Regions from separate parts of the Corallincola holothuriorum genome, predicted to be linked through region 1. Evidence: predicted binding sites of a transcription regulator. Region 1 holds the regulator's gene; each other region holds the start of a gene.
What was found. Region 1 encodes sigma-54, which starts transcription at its own class of promoters, with help from an activator protein. Its sites were predicted from a motif close to GTTGGCACGNNNNTNGNNT; they were not measured.
Positions count from the first base shown of each region.

Region 1 (3,968 bases):
GACAACCAATGATGTCAGCAGTGATCAACCAGTCACAGTAAAAGGGCCTGGCTACCGACTCGATGGAGTTGGATTAAAGGGCAACGTCGAACAAGAGCACATCGAAGTGCTAAATGATGTAAAAGCGACCTATGAACCTTAAAAATAGATTCACCTTCAGCTTAGTCGGCTTATTGCTGACCACATCGGCTTCCCTAAGCGCCGTTGAAAGTGACTTTAATAAAGAAGTCCGCGTGGATGCAAAACGCCAAAGTATCGATATTCAAAAAGGCATTATTTCCTTCTTTGACGACGTCACGGTAAATCAAGGCACATTACAGATCTTTGCCGACACTTTGCAGGTTGAGCAATCCGCGGGCGCAGGAAAAGAGGTGCTCATCGCAGTCGGTAAACCAGCGAAGTTCAGTCAGGTCTTGGAAAGTGGTCAAAAAATGCATGCCGAAGCTGCAGAGATCCGTTACCGATTAGCAGATAACACTATCCAATTAACTGGTGCAGCGGTACTGACGCAGCAAGACAGCGTCGTGAAAGGCGAAACTATTCATTACGATATCGCCAAACAAAAAATGGTCGCAGAAAGTGGCACAGATAAAGATGATCGCGTGACAACCATTTTTCTCCCCGAACAGCTGCAACAACAGCTCGGCGAAAGTAAGGAATAAACCATGGCGACATTGAAAGCCAGTCAATTAGCCAAGAGCTACAAAGATAGACAGGTAGTTAAGAATGTCTCTTTAGCGCTGAATGATGGCCAAATAGTTGGCTTATTGGGACCGAATGGGGCCGGTAAAACAACCACCTTCTATATGGTGGTTGGACTGGTACCCAACGATAAAGGGCGCATCACGATTGACGATGAAGATGTGACCCTTTCACCCATGCATATCAGAGCGCGCAAGGGGATCGGTTACCTGCCACAGGAGTCCTCCATCTTTCGTAAACTCAGTGTCGCTGACAACATCATGGCAGTACTGCAAACCCGTCCAGAGTTAAGCCGGTTACAGCGCACGGAAACCTTGGAACATCTGCTAGAAGAGTTTAGCATCACTCACATAAGAGATAGCTTAGGTATGTCACTGTCAGGTGGTGAACGCCGTCGAGTAGAGATAGCCAGAGCGCTGGCTGTGGAACCTAGGTTCGTGCTGCTGGATGAGCCTTTCGCTGGCGTAGACCCTATCTCAGTCACAGATATAAAAAAGATTATTCAACACCTAAGAGACCGTGGTCTCGGTGTATTGATCACTGATCATAACGTGCGAGAAACACTCGATGTGTGCGAATATGCTTATATCGTTAGCCACGGAGAGTTAATCGCCGAAGGAAAACCGGAACAAGTGTTAGCCGACCAAAAGGTACGAGACGTATATCTCGGGGAACAATTCCGGCTATAGTGTAAGTAACCAGCGTTGATACATCGGGCTCTTTTGAGTGCCGATTAACGATGACAGCAACAGCATTATTTTAAATGTCACGGAAGTAGATGAAACCGTCATTACAGTTACGTTTAGGTCAGCAACTCACCATGACGCCGCAATTGCAGCAAGCAATCCGGCTATTGCAATTGTCGACGCTCGACCTTCAGCAAGAGATCCAAGAAGCGCTGGATAATAATCCGCTACTCGAGCAAAACGAAGCGGAAGAAACCAGTGAGCAAGTTAATGGTGAAAGCCATACCGCGACTGACAAGCTGGAACAAACCACGGCTAATGCTGAAAATAATCAGTCGGAAGAGCGCGAAGATGCAGCCATGGAAACATCTGAGGCGCTCAACCAACAACAAATCAATGAAGAACTGCCTACCGATACAACCTGGGATGACCACCTTTCAGCAGCGCCCGTTTCAGGTTCCTCGTTCAGTGATGACGCCGACTTTACCTATCAAGGCGAAACCACAGAGTCGTTGCAAGATCATCTGGAATGGCAGATGCAATTAACCCCGTTCACAGATGTCGACAGAGCCATTGCGACATCGATAATCGATGGGATTGATGAATCGGGTTACCTGACGGTCACCGCCGACGATATTCTTGCTTCTTTAGGGCAGGAAGATATCGAACTTGATGAAATAGAAGCGGTCATTAAGCGAGTACAACTGTTCGACCCTATTGGCGTAGGTGCCCGCACATTGCAGGAGTGCCTGCTGGTACAACTCAATCAGTTTGCCAAAGAGACACCTTGGCTAAAAGAGTGCCGCCAGGTTATTGGTCAGTATATTGACCTGCTAGCCAGCCGGGATTATCGCCAATTGATGCGCAAGACCAAACTGAAAGAAGACCAGCTACGTGAAGTTCTGCGGGTGATCCAGTCGTTGAATCCGCGCCCCGGCAGCGCAGTGATCAGCGGTGATGAGCAATATGTAATCCCCGATGTGTCGGTAATGAAAAAAGCTGGACGTTGGGTGGTTGAGCTAAACCCTGACTCGGTACCCAAGCTGAAAGTAAATCAGCAATACGCAGCGATGAGCCGGACGGTAAAGAACACTACTGACAGTCAATATATACGCTCTCATCTGCAGGAAGCGAAGTGGTTCATCAAAAGTCTGGAAAGTCGTAACGACACCCTACTCAAGGTCGCCAACTGTATCGTACAGTTCCAACGCGACTTCTTTGAGTACGGCGATGAAGCGATGAAGCCAATGGTACTCAATGATATTGCCTTAGCGGTTGATATGCACGAGTCCACCATCTCTCGGGTAACCACACAAAAATATATGCATACCCCGCGGGGTATTTTCGAACTCAAGTATTTCTTCTCCAGTCATGTCAGTACTGAAAGTGGCGGAGAATGTTCTTCAACGGCAATTAGAGCGTTAATCAAGAAACTTGTGGCGGCAGAAATCCCTAATAAGCCTTTGTCAGATAGCAAGATTGCTGACCTACTGGCAGATCAGGGAATTCAGATAGCGCGGAGAACCATTGCGAAGTATCGGGAATCCTTGTCTATTCCACCGTCAAATCAGCGAAAAAGCCTGCTATAGCAGGCAATAAAACTAAATAAGGATGAGGTCTATGCAAATCAATCTTACCGGCCATCATGTAGAAGTAACAGACTCTCTGCGAGAGTATGTCGACGGAAAATTTAGTAAATTAGAGCGCCACTTTGACCACATCAACAATGTCCACGTGATCCTCAATGTTGAGAAATTAACCCAAAAAGCCGAAGCCACACTGCACCTAAATGGTGGAGAGATCTTTGCGAATGCAGAGCATCGTGATATGTATGCAGCTATTGACTCGTTGATCGATAAACTCGATCGGCAAGTAATAAAACACAAAGAAAAGCTAAATGCTCACTAGAGATGTCTATGGATATATCATCCATACTTAGCCTGGACTGCACCCGAAGTGCAGTCCATGGTTCAAGTAAGAAACGAATATTAGAAATGGCCAGTGAATTGGCAGCCAAACACTTGCCAGAACATGGCCACAAAGCCATTTTCGAAAGTATTCTAGAACGTGAAAAGAAAGGCAGTACCGGTATAGGTAACGGCATTGCCATTCCCCACGGTAGGATCACTAACGCCAATAAAGCAGTCGCCGTGTTATTGCAGTGCGATGAGCCTATCGCCTTTGATGCAATTGATAACAAACCGGTGGATCTGATTTTCGCCCTCTTGGTTCCAGAACAGAGTTGTCAGGAACATCTGAAGACCTTGTCGGCTATCGCCGCCAAATTGTCAGATAAACAAGTCCTCAAACAGCTCCGTTGTGCCGCTAACGATCAACAATTATACGAAATTATCACCGATTCATGACCAGCACTGACGTGGCCGCAAAACCCAAACTAACGATTGTCAGTGGCCGCTCAGGCTCAGGCAAAAGTGTTGCGCTTCGCGTATTGGAGGATTTAGGTCACTACTGTGTCGACAACCTGCCGGTAGCCATGCTACCGACACTGGTTGCTCAAGTAAGTGGGCACTATAGCGATATCGCCGTCAGCATTGACGTCAGAAACCTGCCCGAAGACCC
Region 1 is NZ_QPID01000005.1:69,240-73,207, reverse strand. It holds gene lptC (LPS export ABC transporter periplasmic protein LptC) at 1-142, shown strand, start outside; gene lptA (lipopolysaccharide transport periplasmic protein LptA) at 132-662, shown strand; gene lptB (LPS export ABC transporter ATP-binding protein) at 666-1,391, shown strand; gene DU002_RS09455 (RNA polymerase factor sigma-54) at 1,481-2,977, shown strand; gene hpf (ribosome hibernation promoting factor) at 3,009-3,296, shown strand; gene ptsN (PTS IIA-like nitrogen regulatory protein PtsN) at 3,305-3,754, shown strand; gene rapZ (RNase adapter RapZ) at 3,751-3,968, shown strand, end outside.

Region 2 (3,968 bases), on a different contig from region 1:
AGCGGCATCAGGAGCAGCAACGGGTGTCAGAACTGCAGAGGATGACGGCTGAGTCGGAAATGATGCATGTAATGCAGGAGACGTTACACGCTGCTATCCACCAGATGCAGGGGCCGATCAATATGATTGAGGCGGCAGTCACCGTGCTTACTGGCCGTTCCGGTAAATGTCCGGGGTTAGAAGCGATGGAGATGGCGCTCAAATCTGGCGCGGATGCCGTTGACCAGCTGCGTGATGCATTGCCGGATAGACCACAAGAGGCGCAGCAGCCGGTAAATATTAATCAGCTGGTACATGATGTGGCGGCGTTGAGTACCCAGCGACTGTTAAAAACTTCGATTCCGATGCAGCTCAAGTTGACCGCTACGCTGCCTTCAATTAATGGCCAACCGAGCCGGTTACGTGTGGCGATTAAGCAGCTGCTGGACAATGCCATCGACGCTATCGAGTTTGGTAAGCCGCAAAGCCGGGAGATCGAAATCCAAACCTATATGGACGATGAGTCCGTGGTGGTGCTGATTGATGATAGTGGTCCGGGTGTGCCACAAGCCAACAAAATCAAAGCGTTTCAACCCTTTTATAGTACCAAACCTGTTGCTTCAAACGGCGCCCGTGGCGTGGGTTTGAGCATAGTACAACAGGTGATGAATGAGCATTGTGGCTCCACGTTACTGCAGCGCAGTCCTTTAGGGGGCTGCCGAGCCGTTATCAGTTTACCGCGACGTGAAAGAGACAGGAGTTAGCCATGGATACGCTATTAACTCGACCGGAAAAAATTGCGGAAAAGCATCTTTCTGCGCTGTACAAAGTTAGCAGCCTATTAGGCAATAGCCTCGACTATACGCAGACGGTAAGTCAGGTATTGCAGGTGCTTCACGATGACGCGCTGTTAAGCCATGGCATGTTGGCGTTACTGGACAGCGAAAGGGAAATGCTGGTGATCGACGCTTTGCATTCACCGGAACAAGACGCCAATCAACAGACTGGCACAGTGCGATATCGCGCTGGTGAAGGGATCATTGGTAGTGTCGTGAGTCAGGGGCAACCGATTGTGCTGGCCAGGGTATCTGATGATCTGCGATTTGCCGATAAGCTAGCACTGTATGCGCTTGATAAACCGTTTATTGCTGTGCCGTTGAAGCAGCGTGACGGCACGGTACATGGGGTATTAGCCGCGCAGCCAGAACTCGCCAGTACCGAATTGTTGGAGCATTTCACACGACTGGTAGAGATGATCGCCACGCTGATCGGTAAAAATGTGCTATTGGCAAAAAATGTCGCCGAGCAGAATGACAACCTGGTCGCTGAGCGTGATCGTTTGCGGCGCAAAGTGCGCGGCAATTACAGCTTCGACAATATGGTTGGCCATACCCGTTCAATGCGCAAGATATTTGAGCAGGTGCGCCTGGTATCGAAATGGGACAGTACCGTATTGGTGCGGGGTGAGTCAGGCACAGGTAAGGAGTTGATCGCTAATGCCATTCATTATAACTCGCCACGAGCAAACGGGCCTTTCGTTAAGTTGAACTGCGCTGCACTGCCAGACAACCTGTTGGAATCGGAACTGTTTGGTCATGAGAAGGGGGCGTTTACCGGGGCGGTAAAGCAGCGTAAAGGTCGATTTGAGATGGCCGATGGCGGCACCCTGTTTCTTGATGAAGTGGGGGAGATATCAGCAGCGTTTCAGGCCAAGCTTTTGCGGATCCTGCAGGAGGGAGAGTTTGAACGGGTTGGCGGTACGCAAACGTTAAAGGTTGATGTGCGTATTGTTGCGGCAACTAACCGTAATCTTGAAGATGAGGTGCGTGCCGAACGATTCCGGGAAGATCTTTATTATCGACTCAACGTGATGCCTATCTACCCGCCACCGCTACGGGAGCGTATTGAAGATCTGCCGGAGTTGACCAAGTTTCTTATTGAAAAACTGTCCAAGGTACAAAACCGTGAGCTGTCGGTGACCGATGGCGCGATCCGTACCATGATGGGATATCACTGGCCAGGTAATGTCCGTGAGCTGGAAAATATGCTGGAACGGGCGTCCATCATGAGTGAAGAGGGCAGTATCGATCAGGATTTGATCATGCTTGGCGGCGTTGATGCGCCGATGAAACTCTCTTCTTCTGCGCCTAACTTGACTGCCACTTTAGCTAAAACGGACCTGGAAGATCCTGAAATAGATGAACGTGAGCGGGTGGTTGCTGCATTGGAGCAGGCGGGTTGGGTGCAAGCGAAAGCCGCGCGCTTGCTGGATATGACTCCAAGACAGATCGCTTACCGAATACAAACGATGAATATCAGAATGCGACAACTCTAATGTCAGGTACCTCACAAATGTGATGTTTGTGAGGTACATCACTCTCGAGTCATTTCTTAACTTATTGAAAAATAACTATTAACGTGTTGGCGGGTCCTTTGCATTAGCTTATGTAAGTGAATTGACTGAAACGGATGGGTGACCTAGTCACCAGGATGTATGTGGAGGACTCAGATGGGCGAGCTGCTAGCAACTCAACAAGCGAAGATTGAAACGCACCCTTGTTATTCAAAACAGGCACACCAGTACGCGCGTATTCACCTCCCGGTAGCGCCCGCCTGTAACATTCAATGTAATTACTGTAATCGTAAGTTTGATTGCAGTAATGAGTCTCGTCCGGGCGTTGTCTCAAAACTGATGTCACCAGCGGAAGCGGTGGCTCGCTATCAAAAAGTGAAGATGCGGATCCCAGAAACCCGTGTCGTTGGGATCGCTGGGCCTGGTGATCCGTTGGCTAATCCAAAGTCGACCATAGCTACCTTGAAAGCGGTGGCAGCGCTAAAACATGAGCTGCACCTGTGTGTCTCAACCAATGGCTTAAATCTGCTTGATCACGTTGATGACCTAAAGGCGGTGGGTGTAGACCACCTAACCATCACTATTAACTGTATCGACGCTGATATAGGCAGCAAGATCTATCCCTGGGTCTATTTTAACCATAAACGTTTACGTGGTCGTGTTGCGGCACAAACGCTGATTGACCGTCAGCTGGCTGGTTTAAAGGCGGCGGCGGACCTCGGCATGTTGGTGAAGATCAACACCGTACTGATCCCGGGGATCAATGATCATCACGTTGCGGCAGTCGCGCAAGAGGTGAAACGACTAGGCGCTATGTTGCATAACGTTATGCCGCTGATCGCAGAAGCGGAACACGGTACTTACTTTGGTTTAATGGGGCAGCGAAGCCCGACTGAATCTGAGATTGCCGCGGCTCGTGAAGCGGCGGGGCAGTCGATGGAGCAGATGAGCCATTGTCAGCAGTGCCGCGCTGATGCCGTAGGTAAGCTGGGGCAAGATTGTCATGCGGACCTTGATGATGACGGGTCTAGCGCGTGTGGCACTAGCGCTTTGCCGGCGGCAGAGCGATATATTGCCGTGGCCAGCCAGAGCGGCGTGCTGATTGATCAGCATTTCGGCCATGCTACGCATTTTCAAGTCTATCAACTGACTCAGGCGGGCATCGTCAGGCAGCCAGATCGCGATGTCGATCAATACTGTTTGGGTAGCACCGAGTGTGATGATGAATCCCTTAACCAACAGCAGCGTATGTCCACTTTGATCAGTAGCCTTGAGGGGTGTGATCAGGTGTTGTGCTCCCGTATTGGAATGGGGCCTTGGCAATCTTTAGAGCAGCATGGTGTCACCCCATCTACCGATTATGCAATGCAGGCTATTGATGAGGTGTTGGCAATTGAATGGCAACGGTTCTGTGAAAATTCAACACAGGGGACGGTGAGCAGTGAGATTGGGGAGGTGTGCTAATGGCTTTCGAAATCACTGCAAGTTGTATCGGCTGCAATGCGTGTAAGCTGGTTTGCCCACAAAAAGCGATAACGGTAGGGCCTAAGCAGTACTCAATTTTACCGCATCGTTGTAATGAATGTGTCGGGCACCACGCTGATCCGCAATGCGCCAGTATCTGTCCGGTTGAAAC
Region 2 is NZ_QPID01000001.1:185,858-189,825, forward strand. It holds gene nifL (nitrogen fixation negative regulator NifL) at 1-743, shown strand, start outside; gene nifA (nif-specific transcriptional activator NifA) at 746-2,314, shown strand; gene nifB (nitrogenase cofactor biosynthesis protein NifB) at 2,489-3,796, shown strand; gene DU002_RS00865 (4Fe-4S dicluster domain-containing protein) at 3,796-3,968, shown strand, end outside.
Region 2: nifB (nitrogenase cofactor biosynthesis protein NifB) is a predicted target of sigma-54. The motif match lies at 2,400-2,418, and genes of this name have one in related genera.

Region 3 (3,968 bases), on a different contig from region 1:
GCCAGCGTCATCTGGAGCGTCGCATTGCCGGGAATACAGCTCTCTTTGCACACTAGCCAGCTCACGTCAGCGTGGATATTGATCTCACGACTCTCTGCGCTGGGCTCGCCGGTCAGTGGCACCAACAGTAGGGTTTCTTCTTCAAAACCTAGGTTAATGATCCCCGCCGCTTCAATCCGCTCAGGCGTTGGCCAAACAATATCACCCGCCTCAACGCCGTCTGGTAACGTCCAATTGATCCGTGTCGGTAAACCCGACTCTCCGGGGTTAACCCAGTAGGTATGCCAATGGTGCTCAGGCCGCAAGACCACCGCCACCCAGTTGGGGGTATCCTGCTGCCAATGACTGAATTCACTGACCAGCTGGACTTCGATATGGGGATGTTGTTGTGGTTCTGAGGCGGCATGAGCACTGCTTAATGCCAACGCGTTGATAACAACAACGAATAGGAACAACCATCTGCTCATCTGTTAGGTACTCTCATTAATCATCTCTATGGGCAATCTGTTGCAGTGCTCAGTGTAGCGCTGACCACTTACCGCTGACTATACGATCCAGACCGATAAAGCGTTCATTTTGTTTCAAGGACGAAACAGTGAACTTGAGAGCACTAGAATGATAGAGGTGCATATGTTTTGGAGATGGAATAAGCCGATCTCCGCGGGCGCATTAAACACTACAGGTTGAGGGCTACTGCATGGTAACTGGGAGAACGATGGTTTTACGTAGAAAATCATCACTTATGTCGCTGCCGCAGAGGGGGCTAGCCACATAATCTATTCATTTATTTATCACTCTTAGTATCGTTTCAGCACAAAGCATGGAGATGTTTTTGTACAAGGCTAAGGCGATAGCAGGTTCATTTTTTTCAAAGAAAGCAATATGTTCAAATTGCAACGATAGCATTTTTACTGGTTCAAGCACGCGGGCTTTGACCCCCGGGCTGCGTTTGAAAAGTAAACCAAATATACCGACAAAATAGGATTGGTAAGATTCCATCACCAATGATTCCGCTGCGCCTCGCTCTTGCCGGTAATAACCGACTTTACCCGCGAGAATGAGGCTTAGCCTGTCAAAGCAAACACCATCTGAAATCAATATCTCACCTGCTGGTATCTCTTCAATTACCGCGTATTTTGCCAACACAACATGTTGCCGGTGGCTTAGGTCTTTGAAGACAGCCAATGAATGCAGCAGCTCTATCATTTCGTTTTGTGTCATCGTGACTTTGCCCGAGTTTCTGTTGGCTCGTTATGAAGTTAGAAAACGTTGCTATGTCAGAAGCATAGCCTAATATCTCGCGACAATAATCGGAGTGAAGCAGCAATTTATTTCGATGGTTGAGTATTGCTTTCTTAACTAGGTTGGACGATGCACTCTAATTGCCCAATCGCAGTGATGTAGATCTCGTTGGTTGCACCGTTTGGGGGCGGTGGTTTATATTTCTTGAACTCTATTTTATTTAATTGACTGTTTTATAAGTGCTTTATTGATTGGCACAGCATTTGTATTAGTATTTGCAGCAGAAGAGTTGATGGCGTTGTTTGCCTTTACTGTTCCGACAATTTGGAAAATAGTTGGCTAGGGTTCCGGCTTGCATCGCAAGTGTCTGGTCCGAGAGCGAACGACCTCTTTCGAGGTTACACGGCGGGATAAAAGCCCGGGAGGATGAACCGAAGGCAGTGATGCCGTCGTCACCTTCTGCGCAAATAAAAAACGCCAATACGAAAGGGGTACGCTAAATGAAAATCAAAGCCACGGCACTCGCGCTATTACTGCTCGCATCTCCCGCTTCATTCGCTAAAGACAACTTCAAGATCTGTTGGTCCATCTACGTTGGCTGGATGCCTTGGCATTACGGCGAGGCGGAAGGCATCGTAAACAAATGGGCGGACAAATATGACATCGAGATCGATGTTGTGCAGATCAACGACTACGTTGAGTCGATCAACCAGTACACCGCAGGCGCCTTTGACGGCTGTACCATGACCAACATGGATGCCCTGACCATTCCCGCCGCTGGCGGTGTTGATTCTACAGCACTGATTGTTGGCGATTTCTCCAACGGTAATGATGGTGTGGTGCTGAAAAACGGCGCGTCACTGGCCGACATTAAGGGCCAACAGGTGAATCTGGTTGAGCTGTCGGTTTCCCACTATCTATTGGCGCGCGGTTTGTCGACCGTGGGTTTGAGCGAAAAAGATATTAAGGTGGTTAACACCTCTGATGCGGATCTGGTGGCAGCCTTTACTACGCCAGATGTGACTGCGGTGACTACCTGGAACCCGCTGCTGTCTGAGATCACGACCATGCCAAACGCGGCAAAGGTATTTGATTCTTCTCAGATCCCTGGTGAGATCATCGACCTGTTAGTGGTTAACACCGAGACCCTAAAAGCGAACCCTGCTTTTGGTAAAGCCTTGGTGGGTGCCTGGTACGAGATCATGGGTGTGATGAGCGCTGATGGCGAAGCCGGTGAGAAAGCCCGTTATGCCATGGGGATGGCTTCAGGTACTAACCTCAAAGGTTACGAAGCACAGCTTGCATCTACCAAGATGTTCTACACCCCCGCTTCAGCGGTTGAGTTCACCACCAGCGCACAGTTGAAAGACACCATGAAGTACGTGGCCGAATTCTCATTCGAGCATGGCTTATTGGGTGATGGTGCTGCCGATGCCACGTTCATCGGTATCGAAACCCCTGCTGGTGTTTACGGTGACGCAAGCAATATCCAGTTCCGCTTTGATCCCAGTTACATGCAGATGGCAGCTGAAGGCAAAATCAAACTGTAAGCCATTGGCCCATCGAACTCATCAGGATCTGGGAGAGCCAGCCGGCTCTCCCGCTTAGCCTTTGACACCGGAGTCCACGTCATGCGAATCGTGAATCGTCATCCTTCATCACCGATGCGCTGGATATTGGGGCTATTGCCTTTTATCTTGCTGTTGTTGGTGTATATGGCTGCATCAGAAGCGCGGCTGGCTGAAAATGCCAATGACAAGCTGCTGCCCGGCATCACCAAGATGGCTGATGCGATCCAACGTCTGGCTTTCGAGCCGAGTAAACGCACTGGCGAGTACCTGTTCTGGCAGGACACGGCAAGTAGCTTAACGCGCTTGGCAATGGGTGTGGGTATCAGTGCTTTGATCGGTTTGATTATCGGTTTGGGCAATGGCGCGGTGCCGCTGATGCGCGCCAAGTTGTCGCCGTTAGTGGTCGCTATCTCCTTGATCCCTCCCATGGCTATTTTGCCGGTGCTGTTTATTATTTTCGGCCTCGGTGAACTGTCGAAAGTGGTGCTGATCGTCATTGGTATCGCGCCTTTTATTATCCGCGACATGCAGGCGCGAACCCTGGATATTCCCTCTGAACAGCTGATTAAGGCACAGACCTTGAGTGCCAATAGCTGGCAGTTGATCCAACGGGTGTTGTTGCCGCAGTTGTTACCCCGCCTGTTGGATGCGGTACGTTTGTCGTTAGGCTCAGCGTGGCTGTTCTTGATCGCGGCAGAAGCGATTGCCGCCACTGACGGTCTGGGTTATCGCATCTTCTTGGTTAGGCGTTATATGTCGATGGATGTGATCTTGCCATATGTATTTTGGATCACCCTGTTGGCATTCCTGATTGACTGGGGTTTGCGTCTGATCAGCAAAAAAGCGTTTCCCTGGTATCACTCGCAACAGAGCCAAGGAGGCCAGTCATGAGCTACATCCAGATTAAAAATATTTGGAAATCCTACGGCGACAACGTGGTGCTTGAGCGGCTCAACAAGAACGTAGAGCAGGGAGAGTTTGTCACGCTGGTAGGGGCGTCCGGTTGCGGTAAAACCACCTTCCTGAAAATGCTACTGGGTGTTGAAATACCTTCTAAGGGCAGTATCAAGCTAGAAGGGCAGCCGTTGAAGGCGGAGCCTGATGGCGAACGCGGTATCGTGTTCCAGCGCTATTCGGTGTTTCCCCATTTGACCG
Region 3 is NZ_QPID01000011.1:107,169-111,136, forward strand. It holds gene DU002_RS16365 (protein-disulfide reductase DsbD family protein) at 1-467, opposite strand, end outside; gene DU002_RS16370 (cyclic nucleotide-binding domain-containing protein) at 781-1,221, opposite strand; guanidine-I (ykkC/yxkD leader) riboswitch at 1,571-1,669, shown strand; gene DU002_RS16375 (putative urea ABC transporter substrate-binding protein) at 1,743-2,792, shown strand; gene DU002_RS16380 (ABC transporter permease) at 2,874-3,704, shown strand; gene DU002_RS16385 (ABC transporter ATP-binding protein) at 3,701-3,968, shown strand, end outside.
Region 3: DU002_RS16375 (putative urea ABC transporter substrate-binding protein) is a predicted target of sigma-54. The motif match lies at 1,493-1,511, and genes of this name have one in related genera.

Region 4 (3,968 bases), on a different contig from region 1:
AACCGCGCTGTTGCGCCAACTGTGTAAGGCGATGCGGCAGCACTATGACTTAGCTGTTGTGACCAACGATATCTACACCAAAGAGGATGCCGAGTTTCTGTTACGCCATGAAGCGCTGGAAGCCGATCGCATTCTGGGTGTGGAAACGGGCGGTTGTCCCCACACTGCCATTCGTGAAGACGCGTCTATGAATCTGGCCGCCATTGATGAGTTACTGGTGCGTCATCCGAAGTTGGAATTCGTACTGGTGGAAAGTGGTGGCGATAACCTCAGCGCCACGTTTAGCCCGGAGTTGTCAGATCTAACCTTGTACGTGATTGACGTCTGCGCTGGTGACAAGATCCCCCGTAAAGGAGGCCCCGGTATTACTAAGTCTGATCTGCTGATTATCAACAAAACCGATCTCGCCCCCATGGTGAACGCGTCTTTGGATGTAATGGATCGCGATGCGAAAAAAATGCGTGGCGAACGGCCGTTTGTGTTTACCAACTTAATGCGCGGTGACGGTGTGCAAACCATCATAGATTTTATTATTGAGCAGGGCATGTTGACCCCAAAACCGGTGACAGTGGCCGAAATTAGTGCTGAAGAAGGAGAGTGTGTATGAAAAGTTTAATCACAAAATATGGTGCGTCTGCCGCAGTGCTATTGTCGGTTTTCTCTTCCGCTCAGGTATTTGCCCATGCGGGGCATGAGCATGTCGCCCACGGCGCGGGTGCAGAATTCAGTGCTGGTTTAATGCACACCATCACCGGCTGGGATCATTTGATCGCGATGGTAGGTTTTGGTCTCTTAATCGCTACGTTTGTCGGCTCTCAGCGTGTTGGCGCGCTGGTGATGTCCGGCGTGGCGCTGCTATCAGGCTTAGTGGCTGGTAGCCTTGTTTCCGGTATGTTGGCATCGGCATCATTGTTCGAACAATTGGTCTTGGCGTCAGTATTCGCGCTACCTGTGTTGGCGTTGGTGAGTTGGCGGCAAGCTAAATTTCAACTGTTAGTGTTGTCCGCTATCGTGTTGTTTAGTGCTTGTCATGGCGTGGTGCAGGGGATTGAAGCGCAAATGGTTAGTGCTGGCTTGATGTTTAATCTGGGTTTGCTGGTATCAAGTATGTTGCTGCTTTCGTTATCTGCATGGGCCGCGGTTGTGCTCCGCTCTCTCTCGAATGCAGAAGCTGATGAACAGAAGCAATTTACAAATTGATCCCCAATAGGGGGAAGCAGTGCTTTTGACACGAGAGAATAAAAAGCTGATCTAAACGGTCAGCTTTTTTGTGTATATAACAATCAAATTAGTGTCGAGATAGTTGTCATTCTATCCGCAGGTTTTAGAGATGGAGGTCCCATCATTTTGAGTATTATAGCTTTTTAATGATTGGCTCGTTTTTTGCTGACTATATGGTTCATTATTCTTATAAAGAAATACAAAGCTGGGAGTAGAAGTAATGAAGTTAGCTAAAATATTTGGTGTATTGGCATTAAGTGCGGCAGCACACTCGGCGCAGGCTGATGTTATTTGGGATTGGTCTTTTGGTGGCGAAGCCGGCCAATTTGTTACTGACGGTGTCGCTGCAGGCGCAGGTACATTTACCTTGATCGACTTTACCGTCACTAGCAGTGCCGCAGGCGGTACCTTGGGTAGTCTGGTGGGCGGAGATTATCAAGATGGCCAGTTCAGTACGCTACTGGACTACTCTTTTGATTATGATGGTGCAGCTGTTACTACTTGGAATCATTCGGGTGCTAATACCTTTGATTGGTGGACCTTCGATAGTCTTTCTTCAAATATCAGCTATTTCTTTGGTTGGGATTCAGGGAATATCAATGATGCTGGCAAGGCTGCTTGGTGGACGAGTAATATTGTTGGTAATCACGGTGTGTCGGATGTCACCGTGACGGCCGCTCAATCTGCTGTTCCTGCCCCAGCTGCGCTGACTTTGATGGGATTGGCTGTGGCAGGTTTTGCTGCGGCACGTCGTTACAACAAATAACGTTGCGTTGGCTTAGTTAAATATAAAGGCGGAGACAGTTCTCCGCTTTTTGCTTTTTATGGGATAGAAATCAAAAAAACCTGCCGGGGATCAGGCCATTGCTTTGAATCGCTCCTGATAGTCGATAAATCCCTTTGTTGATCAAATCTTTGCCTCATCAAGATGGCATTCGCTGAAATTCGCGCTATTTATTATTACTAGTAAATCAAACACTTTACGGACATCTTGCGCATAGCTACCAGTTAAAAGCGGGTGATAAGGGGAAACCATGGATTCGATCGTCACCGAAGGCGTGGCTTGGCAGGCGACTTTGTCCTACCTGCTTATCGCCGTTGGGTTGGCTACCGTTGTGCTTTTTATACTGGCTCACCGTTACCTGTTGCGCTTATCTATTCGGCAGAATCTGCTCGTCGTTTTTCTTAGTTTCTCTTTTCTGACTATCACCGCAGGCATGCTGGTCGGCTTGTTGCTCGCTGGTATCGAGGAACACAAACTGGTTGAAGCTCGGAAGTACTCGTCTCTGGCGTTAGCGTTGGAGGTAAAACAATCTTCAGATGATTTAACCAGAATGGCGCGTCTTTATGCGGTGACTGGTGACTCGATTTATCGCGACTATTTTCAGGAGATCATAGAGATCCGTGATGGTAAAAAGCCCCACCCGCAAGGGTTTCAGCAATCCTATTGGGATCAGGTGATCGCCGGTACGCTCAGCCAAAACCAAGATGGCGAAACCTACAGTATTGAGCAAAGAATGGAGGCTTTGGGATTTTCTTTGCAAGAGACTGAAAAACTTGAACAAGCTAAATCTGATTCGGATCGACTCATCGCCATCGAATCAAGGGCGATGAATGCTGCTGTTGGTCTGTTTTTCTATGATGATGGTAAAGAGATGATGCAGGGGGAGCCCGATCTTGAGCTGGCGCGGCAGCTGGTTCATGGCCAAGCATATAACGAAGCCAAAGCTCAGATCATGCGTCGTATCGATGAGTTTTTCTTTCTGGTAGGTAAACGTACGGCCTATGAGTTGCAGCAGATAAATGCCAACAATACGCGGATTGTATGGTTCATCGGGATATTAATTGTTTGCTGTATCGGGCTCTGTATCAGTGCATTTTTCACCCTGAAAAGTAGGGTGGTGAAGCCGCTGACTCAACTTGCGCTAGGTAGCTCGGCGATCAAGCTGGGGGATTACAGTAAGCGCATTGAAGTCAGTAACAGGGATGAAATTGGTACCGTGGCCAACATCTATAATGCCATGGCTGAGAGCATTGAAATCCGCACTCTGGAGCTGAAGAAGCTGGAGCAAGCGATCAAGTACAGTCCCTTAAGTATTGTGATCACCGACAGTCATGGGGTGATTGAATATGTTAACCCTAACTTCACTAAATTAACCGGTTACAGTCCGGAAGAGGCGATCGGTCAAACGCCTCAACTATTAAAAAGTGGTCAAACATCGAAAGCACTGTATCAAACCATGTGGCAGACCATCGCTGAGGGTCAGGTATGGCATGGTGAACTTGTTAATAAGAAGAAAGGGGGAGAGCTATTTTGGGCATCGTTGGCGATCGCGCCTGTGGTTAACGACGCTCAGGAGATAACCCACTTTGTTGCGACGACTGATGATATCAGTCAGGAGAAAGAGACCGCACTGACCCTGGAAGAGAACCGGCTGCTGCTAAAAGGGATCCTGGATTATTCACCTGCGGTGGTAAACATCAAAGGGCTTGATGGTCGTTATCTGCTGGTCAATCCCGGCTGGTGTGAGGCGACGGGTATCAGTGAAGAGCAAGCGATCAACCATTCACCTTATGACTATTTGCCGAAAGAGGTCGTTGGACCGCTGTTAGCCCATGACAAGGAGGTAATACGCAAGGGAGACGATGTCGCTTTTGAAGAGGAGTTTCCCCATCCCGACGGTACTAAGCATATCTACTTTTCCTATCGCTTTCCGATCCGCAATAGTGAGGGAGAGGTCTTTGCG
Region 4 is NZ_QPID01000011.1:88,824-92,791, forward strand. It holds gene ureG (urease accessory protein UreG) at 1-607, shown strand, start outside; gene DU002_RS16300 (HupE/UreJ family protein) at 604-1,200, shown strand; gene DU002_RS16305 (PEP-CTERM sorting domain-containing protein) at 1,442-1,987, shown strand; gene DU002_RS16310 (response regulator) at 2,256-3,968, shown strand, end outside.
Region 4: DU002_RS16305 (PEP-CTERM sorting domain-containing protein) is a predicted target of sigma-54. The motif match lies at 1,371-1,389, and genes of this name have one in related genera.